Regions from separate parts of the Streptosporangium sp. H16 genome, predicted to be linked through region 1. Evidence: riboswitches for the same ligand, from Rfam matches in the RefSeq annotation. Region 1 holds a riboswitch; the other holds the start of a gene.
The links. A riboswitch is a leader RNA that binds a small molecule or an ion and turns the genes downstream of it on or off. The one in region 1 is predicted to bind cobalamin.
Positions count from the first base shown of each region.

Region 2: linked by a shared signal. The riboswitch ahead of cobN (cobaltochelatase subunit CobN) and the one ahead of ACTOQ2_RS26720 (ribonucleoside-diphosphate reductase subunit alpha) in region 1 are both predicted to bind cobalamin.

Region 1 is NZ_JBPXMD010000017.1:135,463-140,192, reverse strand. Features, by position in the region: gene glmS (glutamine--fructose-6-phosphate transaminase (isomerizing)) at 1-1,023, shown strand, start outside; gene ACTOQ2_RS26725 (tripartite tricarboxylate transporter substrate-binding protein) at 1,269-2,288, shown strand; cobalamin riboswitch at 2,293-2,493, shown strand; gene ACTOQ2_RS26720 (ribonucleoside-diphosphate reductase subunit alpha) at 2,610-4,730, shown strand, end outside.
Region 2 is NZ_JBPXMD010000050.1:32,757-37,486, reverse strand. Features, by position in the region: gene ACTOQ2_RS40570 (precorrin-2 C(20)-methyltransferase) at 1-361, opposite strand, end outside; gene ACTOQ2_RS40565 (precorrin-8X methylmutase) at 370-996, opposite strand; gene ACTOQ2_RS40560 (precorrin-3B synthase) at 993-2,618, opposite strand; cobalamin riboswitch at 2,665-2,837, shown strand; gene cobN (cobaltochelatase subunit CobN) at 3,028-4,730, shown strand, end outside.

The DNA of each region.
Region 1 (4,730 bases):
CTGCGCGGGCGGCTGGACGACCGCTTCCACATCGCCCACCTGGGCGGTCTCAACATGGACGCGCGGGAGACCCGCTCGTTCCGCCGGGTGAAGATCATCGGCTGCGGTTCCGCGTACTACTCGGGCCAGATCGGCGCGCAGCTCATCGAGGAGCTGGCGCGCATCCCGGCCGACGCGGAGCCGGCCAGCGAGTTCCGCTACCGCAGCCCGGTGGTGGAGGCCGACACCCTGTACGTGGCGATCAGCCAGTCGGGGGAGACCTACGACACCCTCGCCGCCGTGCAGGAGCTCAAGCGCAAGGGCGGCAGGGTGCTCGGCATCGTCAACACCGTGGGCAGCGCGATCGCCCGCGAGTGCGACGGCGGCGTCTACCTGCACGCGGGTCCGGAGGTCTCGGTGGCGAGCACCAAGGCGTTCACCTCGACCGCCGTGGCCTTCGCGCTGCTCGCGCTGCACCTGGGCCGGGTGCGTGACCTGTCTCCCGCCGACGGCCGCAGGATCTGCGACGGCCTGCGGAGGCTGCCGGACCAGATCAAAGAGATCCTGGCGCTGGAGCCGCAGATCAAGGAGCTGGCGGGCAAGTACGCCGAGTCGCCGAGCATGATGTTCGTGGGCCGGGTCAGGGGTTACCCGGTGGCCCGCGAGGGCGCGCAGAAGCTCAAGGAGATCTCGTACGTGCACGCCGAGGCGTACCCGGCGAGCGAGCTCAAGCACGGGCCGCTGGCGCTGATCGGCCCGGACATGCCGACGGTGGCGATCGTCCCCGACGACGAGCTGCTGGACAAGAACCTCACCACGCTGGGCGAGATCCGCGCCCGGGGCGGCCGGGTGCTCATGGTGGGCCACCGCACGGCCGACCCCAAGCTGGCCGACGACTGCGTCGTGGTGCCCAAGAACGAGACCGAGCTGGACCCGATCCTGCTGTCGATCCCGCTCCAGCTCTTCGCCTACCACGCCGCCGTGGCGCTGGGCAGGGACGTCGACAAGCCCAGGAACCTGGCCAAGAGCGTCACGGTGGAGTGAGACCCTCTACCTCTCTGCCCCTCGCCCCCTGCTTTCGCGCCCCCGTCCCCGGCCGGCCGGGGACGGGGGCGCGCTTTCCCGAACCCCCGCGAGACGGTCGTCTCCGATATCCGGATTTCCAGTGTTTTTCCGGTGATCCGTGCCCGAATGCGGATCACTGGAAGTTCCGGCATACCCCACTTCATCACAGAAAGTGAGGGGAAAGTAACCTATGGTATAGGGGGTTCTTGGGGGAAGGGGCGCTTATGCGCCGTAGGGGGTTTTTCGCACTGGCGGCGGGGGCCGTGGTGGCCGCGGGGTGCGGCGCGGACGGCGGCGCCGATCCGGAGGTGAAGCGCCTGTTCCTTCTCGAGCCGACCGCCGACGGCCACGGCTGGGACAGGATCGCGGGCAGGCTGGCGACCGTCCTTGTCCAGTCGGGACTGGCGCGCACCGCCATGGCCGTCGAGCGGGCGGGGGCGCTGGGCTCCGCCCCGCGCGACGCGTTCGGCGCCTTCCGCGGACCCTTCGCGCGCGAGGGCAGGCTGCTCGTCACCGCGATGCCGATGGTGGCCGCCGCGGAGATCGCCAACACCGCGGCCGTGGTGAACGCCGCCACCCCCATCGCCCGCCTGGTCGGCGACTGGGCGGTCCTGGTGGTCCCCTCCGGCTCCCGCCTGCGCACCTTCGAGGACTTCGTCGCGCGGCTGCGGCACGACCCGGCGGGGCTGACGGTCGGCGGCCGGTCGGAGGGCGGCTCCGACCACGTGCTCTACGGCATGATCGGCAAGTGCCTGGGGGTGGACGCCCGGCTGCTGGAGTACGCCGGATACCTCGCCCCCGAGGACGCCGCCGAGGCGCTCCACGTCGGCCGGGTGGCGGCCCTGCTGGGATCGGCGCGCGCCCTGCGGCCCGAGATCGCCGCGGGCCGCCTGCGGCCCCTGGTGGTCTCCTCCGGCGGCCGGATCGACGGGATCGACGCGCCGACGCTCATGGAGGTCGACGTCCGCCTGGAGTACAGCGACTGGTGCGGCCTGCTGGGCCCCAAGGGCATGAGCCAGGGGGACCGGGGCGCCGCTATCGCCCTGTGTGACAGGATCGACGCCGCGCCGCGCTGGCGTGCCCTGTGCGCGTCCCACGGATGGAGCCGGGTCTACCTCAGCGGCGACGAGTTCCGCCAGTGGCTTTCCACCGAGACGGGCCGCACTCGCGGCGTGCTCCACGAGCTCGGACTGTTGAAGTCCTCCGACACAACCTGTTGGGGCAGTTGCGTCCGGCGCCCCTAGATGTAGGATCCTGCTCGTTGCTGGTTCGCCCCGCGAGGGGCGAGGCAAGAGGGAACCCGGTGAGATTCCGGGACTGCCCCGCAGCGGTGAACGGGAACGAAAGCCGTTATCGAGCACTGGGTGAACCATGCCTGGGAAGCGACGGCCGGTAGGTGTGTGCGATGCGCCCGTGAGTCCGAAGACCTGCCGGTGACGTGAACGTCCAGGGCCTCGTGGGAGGGTCCGCGGAACGAGGCGATCCGGCGTGCCCGGGATCGCTCGCGGACGCGTGCCCATCCGGCGGAGCCGTACGGGGAAGTCCGATCGAGCGAGGGGCACTACGTGACACAGGCATTGGCGGGGACCGCGGCGGGGACCGCGGCGGACGACCGCAGGCTGGCGATCGACGAGGCGGCCGCCCGGGTGATCACCGATCCCGAGAACTCCAGGGTCGCCGCCGCGATGCTGGCCGAGCTGATCGCCGACGAGGCCGCCGAGCACGGCGTCCGCGACTTCTCCGAGTCCATCGCCGCGACCCACGAGGCGGGGCTGATCCAGGACAGGCTCGCGGAGTTCGTGGCCGCCCACGCCGGGGTCCTGGACGCGCTGGCCGACCCGGAGGCCGACGCCAGGTTCGAGTACTTCGGGCTGCGCACCGTCTACGACCGCTACCTGCTGCGTCACCCGAGGACCCGCAAGGTCCTGGAGCGCCCGCAGCACTTCTTCCTCCGGGTGGCCTGCGGCCTGTCCGAGACCGTCGAGGAGGCCGCCGAGCTGTACGCGCTCATGGCCACCTTGTCCTACCTGCCCAGCTCGCCCACGCTGTTCAACTCCGGCTCCCGCAGGCCCCAGCTCTCCTCGTGCTTCCTGCTCGACTCGCCCCGCGACGAGCTGGAGTCCATCTACGAGCGCTACGGGCAGGTCGCGCGGCTGTCGAAGTACGCGGGGGGCATCGGGATCGCCTGGACCAGGGTCCGCTCGCGGGGCTCGCTGATCCGCGGCACCAACGGCCACTCCAACGGCATCGTGCCCTGGCTGCGCACGCTCGACTCCAGCGTGGCCGCGGTCAACCAGGGCGGCCGGCGCAAGGGCGCGGCCTGCGTCTACCTGGAGCCCTGGCACGCCGACGTCGAGGAGTTCCTGGAACTGCGCGACAACACCGGCGAGGAGGCCCGCCGCACGCACAACCTGAACCTGGCCAACTGGATCCCCGACGAGTTCATGCGCCGGGTCGAGGCCGACGGCGTCTGGTCGCTGTTCGACCCCAAGGAGGTCCCGCACCTCACCGATCTGTACGGCGCCGCGTTCGACGACGCCTACCGGGCCGCCGAGGCCGAGGGCCGCTTCACCCGGCAGATCCCCGCCCGCACCCTGTACGGGCGGATGATGCGCACGCTCGCCCAGACCGGCAACGGCTGGATGACCTTCAAGGACGCGGCCAACCGGACCTCCAACCAGACGGCCAGGCCCCAGAACGTCATCCACCTGTCGAACCTCTGCACCGAGATCCTCGAGGTCACCGGCGACGCGGAGACCGCCGTCTGCAACCTCGGCTCGATCAACCTCGCCGCCCACCTGTCGGCGGACGCCGGGGAGGCCGTCGACTGGGCGCGGCTGCGCGCGACCGTCGGTACCGCCGTGCGGTTCCTCGACCGCACCATCGACCTGGGCTTCTACCCGACCCCCGAGGCGGAGGCGGCCAACCGGAAGTGGCGCCCGATCGGGCTCGGCGTGATGGGCCTGGCCGATGTGCTGTTCACGCTGCGGCTGCCCTTCGACTCGCCGCGCGCCCTGGAGCTGTCCACCAGGATCTCCGAGGAGATCGCGCTCGCCGCCTACCGGACCTCCTCCGACCTGGCCGTGGAGCGGGGCCGCCACCCGTCGTACGAGGAGACCAGGGCCGCCGCCGGGGTGCTGCACCCCGACCACTACGGGGCGGCGGGGTCCGCGGAGTGGGCCGAGCTCAGGGAGCGGATCGCCGGGACCGGCCTGCGCAACTCGCTGATGATCGCGATCGCGCCGACGGCCACGATCGCCTCCATCGCGGGCTGCTACGAGTGCATCGAGCCGCAGGTCTCCAACGTCTTCAAGCGCGAGACCCTCTCGGGGGAGTTCCTCCAGGTCAACCGCTATCTCGTCCGCGACCTCCAGGCCCGCGGCCTGTGGACCCCGCTGATCCGCGACGCGATCAAGCGCGCCGACGGCTCCGTCCAGGACATCCCGGAGATCCCCGCCGACCTGAAGGCGCTCTACCGTACGGCCTGGGAGCTGCCGCAGAAGGCGCTGATCGACCTGGCCGCCGCGCGCACCCCGTACATCGACCAGTCGCAGTCGCTGAACCTCTTCATGGCCACGCCGACCATCGGCAAGCTCTCCTCGATGTACGCCTACGCGTGGAAGTCGGGCCTCAAGACCACCTACTACCTGCGCTCGCGCCCGGCCACCCGGATCGCGCAGGCCACC
Region 2 (4,730 bases), on a different contig from region 1:
GCTTGTGCATGTGCATGTACGAGCCGTAGAAGAGCGGGTCACCCTCGCACAGCACCACCACGTCGCGCCCGGCGTCCAGGTGGGCCGCGAGCCGCACCGCGCAGGCGGCGTAGAAGTCGTCGATCGCCCCCTGGTAGCCGCCGGGGTGGTCGGTGGTCTCGGTGGTGAGCGGGTAGATGAGCGCCTCCTCGACCTGGCCCTCCCGCAGGTAGGGGGCGGCCACCGAGCGGGCGATGCTCCGGCCGTGGCGGGCGCTGTGGAAGGCGATCACATCCGCCTCGCCGATCAGGCGGGCGGCCTTGACGGTCACCAGTTCGGGGTCGCCGGGTCCGAGCCCCACGCCCCACAGCCGTCCGGTCACGTCGTCGCTCACTCTTCCTCGCTCGCGATCGCGTTGACCGCGGCGGCGGTCATCGCGCTTCCGCCCCGCCGTCCGTCCACGACCAGGTACTCCAGGTTCGCCGGGTGCTCGGCGAGGGCCTGCTTGGACTCGGCGGCACCGATGAAACCTACCGGGACGCCGAGTACGGCGGCCGGGCGGCCCGCGCCCTCCTCGACCATCTCCAGCAGCCGGAACAGTGCGGTCGGCGCGTTGCCGATCGCGACCACCGAGCCCTGGAGCCTGTCGCGCCACAGCTCCAGCGCGGCGGCGCTGCGAGTGGTGCCCAGTTCCGAGGCGAGTTCCGGCACCCGGGGGTCGCCGAGGGTGCAGATCACCTCGTTGCCCGCGGGCAGGCGCCGCCGGGTCACCCCGGAGGCGACCATCATGGCGTCGCAGAGCACCGGCGCGCCCGCGCGCAGCGCCTCGCGCGCCGAGGCCACCACACCGGGTGACCAGCGCAGGTCGCTCACCAGGTCGACCATCCCGCAGGCGTGGATCATGCGGACCGCGACCCGGGCGACGTCGGCGGGCAGGCCGGACAGGTCGGCTTCCGCGCGGATGGTGGCGAAGGAGCGGCGGTAGATCTCCGCGCCGTCGCGGACGTAGTCGATCACAGTTCCCCTCTGGCGGCCGCCAGCGCGGCCGCGGTCTCCTCGATGCCGGAGCAGGTCAGATCGGTGCCGTCCAGCTCCAGGCGGTAGCCGTCACCGGTGGCGACCACATCCGCGACCCGCCCCCTCGGACGGCCGCAGCGCCTGCCGCAGCCCGCCCAGTGCACGGGGAGCGTATCGGTGCCCGGCCCGTTCCCGGACGGCGGGGCCACGGACGGCCCGCTCCCGGACGGCCCGCTCCCGGATGGTGCGGCCGTGGGCGGCGGGACGGCGGGCGGCGAGGTCGTGCCGACGGCTACGGCGGTGGCCGCGTCGGCCTGGACGTCGGCCAGGGACTTGGCGCAGCCGGGGCGGCCGGTGCAGGCCGTCACACCGATCCACGGCGAGGCGGGGTCGACGACCAGCCCGGCGGCCTCCAGGCGGGCGGCCGTGCCCGCGACCTCGGCGCGGTCCAGGCCGGGCAGGACCACGCCACGCCACGGCGTGAGCCGGATCTCCCCGCCCGAGGCGGCGTCCGCGAGCAGCAGTGCCAGTGCGGAGGTCAGCCGCCCCAGCGGGATCGCCACCCCGAGCGCGACCCGCGCGCCCCCGTCTCCGGTGTCGCCCCCGGTGCCGCTCGCGGGCCCCGTCTCTCCTCCGGCGCCGGTTCCGCTCCCCGTCCCGTCCGCACTCCCGATGACGCCGACCGGCCCGAGGGTCACGACCCGCGGTCTCACCGGGGCGAAGGGCGTCGTGCCGGGAACCCCGAGGGCGGCTCGCACGCGGGCGGCGATCAGGGAGGGACCGTCGGGGAGTTCGGCGATTCGCCAGGCGGTGACGTCCCGGGTGGCCAGCTCGTCGAGGAACGCCTCGGCGGCGGCGAGCAGGGCGGTCACGGCTCCGGTGAGCGGGACGCGCAGGCCGGTGTCGGTCCCGGCGAGGATCAGCGCGGCCTCGTCCGGCCCCGTGAGCAGGATCCCGGCGTCCGCGCCCAGACCGGCCACGTCCCCCCGGCCGTCGTCGAGGGCGAACATGAACCGCCCCGGCAGGGCGGCGAGGGCGGGGCGGGCGCACAACCGCCGGTCCAGCTCGCCGATCAGCGGTGTGACGTCGGCGATCCCGCCGCCGCGCGGATAGCGCGGACGATCTGAGATATCCGTGATGTCCGGAGTGTTCGCACCGCTCGATCTGCTCGGTCCGCTCGGTCCGGCCGGTCCGCTCGGTTCGGCCGGTCTGCTCAGCCCGGTCAACGCGCTCGGCCCGGTCGGTCCGTCCAGTCCGGTCGGTCCGTCCAGTCCGGTCAGCGGGGAGGCGAGGATGTTGCGGATCCGCTCGTGCGTCGCCGAGGGCAGCAGGCCCGCCCTCGCCATCCGCGCGGCGAACCCGTTCCCCGTGCCGTCCCCCGTAACGCCGTCCGGATCCTCCGGGCCGAGGCCGCGCACCTGGACGTTCGCGCGGGAGGTCAGCTCGATGACGCCGCCGCCGTACGCCGCGGCGGCCTCGGCGAGTTCGCGCAGCTGGAAGGGGGTGAGACGGCCTCCGGGCACGCGGACGCGGGCCAGGCCGCCGTCCGCGGCGGCATGGACCTGAAGCGCCCCGGGACACGCGTCGAGTCGCGATCGTCCGGAAAAGTCGGCAATGGACACTCGAAGGATGCTAACGCCAGTTTCTTGCAACGAACCGGACTGCCGTAGTGTCATCGGTGGCGACGGCAAAGGGAGGAAGCCGGTGTGAATCCGGCGCGGTCCCGCCACTGTAACCGGGGAGCGAACCCCACCCGGGCCACTGTCCGACGACGGGCGGGAAGGCCGGGGTGAGCACCGATCCGGGAGCCAGGAGACTCCAGCCGTCGCGGCCGACGACGACCCGGGGCGAGGACCCCGAGGGAGGAAGCTCCGTGCGCTCTTCGCCGTTCCCCCGCGACACCGTGGCATCGCCGTTCCCCCGCCACACCGCGCGCTTTTCACGGTTGCCCCGCCATATCGTGGCGCCGTTCCCCCGCCACGCCGTGGCGCCCCTGGGCCGTACCGCCCTTCCTCTCCCGGAGTGTGGCGCGTGATCCTCCTGCTCTCGACCTCCGACACCGACCTGCTGAGCGCTCGCGCGAGCGGCGCCGGCTACCGGCTCGGCAACCCCGCCAGGCTCACCGCCACCGACCTCCCGCCGCTGCTGGAGGGCACCGACCTGGTCGTGGTACGCCTGCTGGGCGGGCGCCGCGCCTGGGAGGAGGGGCTGGACGCCCTGCTCGCCGGCCCCCGGCCCGTCGTCGTGCTCGGTGGCGAGCAGGCGCCTGACGCCGAGCTGATGGAGCTGTCCACGGTGCCCGGCGGGGTCTGCGCCGAGGCGCACGCCTACCTCGCCCACGGCGGCCCGGCCAACCTGACCGAGCTGTACCGTTTCCTGTCCGACACGCTGCTGCTCACCGGCCACGGGTTCGCCGCGCCCGAGCCCACCCCCACCTGGGGAACGCTGGAGCGCGAGGCCCGCGACCAGGAGGGACACGACGGTCCCGTCGTCGGAGTGCTCTACTACCGGGCCCACCACGTGGCCGGCAACACGGCCTTCGTCGAGGCGCTCTGCTCGGCGATCGAGGACGCGGGCGCGCGGGCGCTGCCGGTGTACTGCGCCTCCCTGCGCACCGCCGAGCCCGGCCTGGTGGAGGTCCTGCGTACGGTGGACGCCCTGGTGGTGACCGTGCTCGCCGCGGGCGGCACCCGTCCGGCGACCGCGTCGGCGGGCGGGGACGACGAGGCCTGGGACGTCGGCGCGCTCGCCGAGTTGGACGTGCCGATCCTGCAGGGCCTGTGCCTGACGAGCAGCCGGGCCTCCTGGGAGGAGAACGACGACGGCCTGTCCCCGCTGGACGCCGCCACCCAGGTCGCGATCCCCGAGTTCGACGGGCGGATCATCACGGTGCCGTTCTCCTTCAAGGAGATCGACGAGGACGGGCTCACCGTCTACGTGGCCGACCCCGAGCGGGCCTCGCGGGTGGCGGGCATTGCGGTGCGCCACGCCGCGCTGCGGCACATCCCGCCCGCCGAGCGGCGGCTGGTGCTGATGCTGTCGGCCTACCCCACCAAGCACGCCCGCATCGGCAACGCCGTCGGCCTGGACACCCCGGCCAGCCTGGTGCGGCTGCTGGCCGCGCTGCACGAGCGCGGTTACGACATCGGCGCCGAGGACGAGCTGCCCGGGGTGACCGGGCAGGACGGCGACGCGCTCATCCACGCGCTGATCGCCGCGGGCGGGCAGGACCAGGACTGGCTCACCGAGGAGCAGCTCGCCGGAAACCCGGTGCGCATCGCGGCGAGCCGGTACGCCGAGTGGTACGCCACCCTCCCGGCGGACCTGCGCGCCCGGATGGAGGAACACTGGGGCCCGGCGCCCGGCGAGCTGTTCGTGGACAGGTCGCGCGACCCGGAGGGCGAGATCGTGCTGGCCGCGCTGCGCTCCGGCAACGTGGTGGTCATGGTGCAGCCGCCGCGCGGCTTCGGCGAGAACCCCATCGCGATCTACCACGACCCCGACCTGCCGCCCAGCCACCACTACCTGGCCGCCTACCGCTGGCTGGCCGACGGCTTCGGCGCGCACGCCGTGGTCCACGTGGGCAAGCACGGCAACCTGGAGTGGCTGCCCGGCAAGTCGGCGGGCCTGTCGGCCTCCTGCGGCCCGGACGCCGCGCTCGGCGACCTGCCGCTCATCTACCCGTTCCTCGTCAACGACCCCGGCGAGGGCACCCAGGCCAAGCGCCGCGCGCA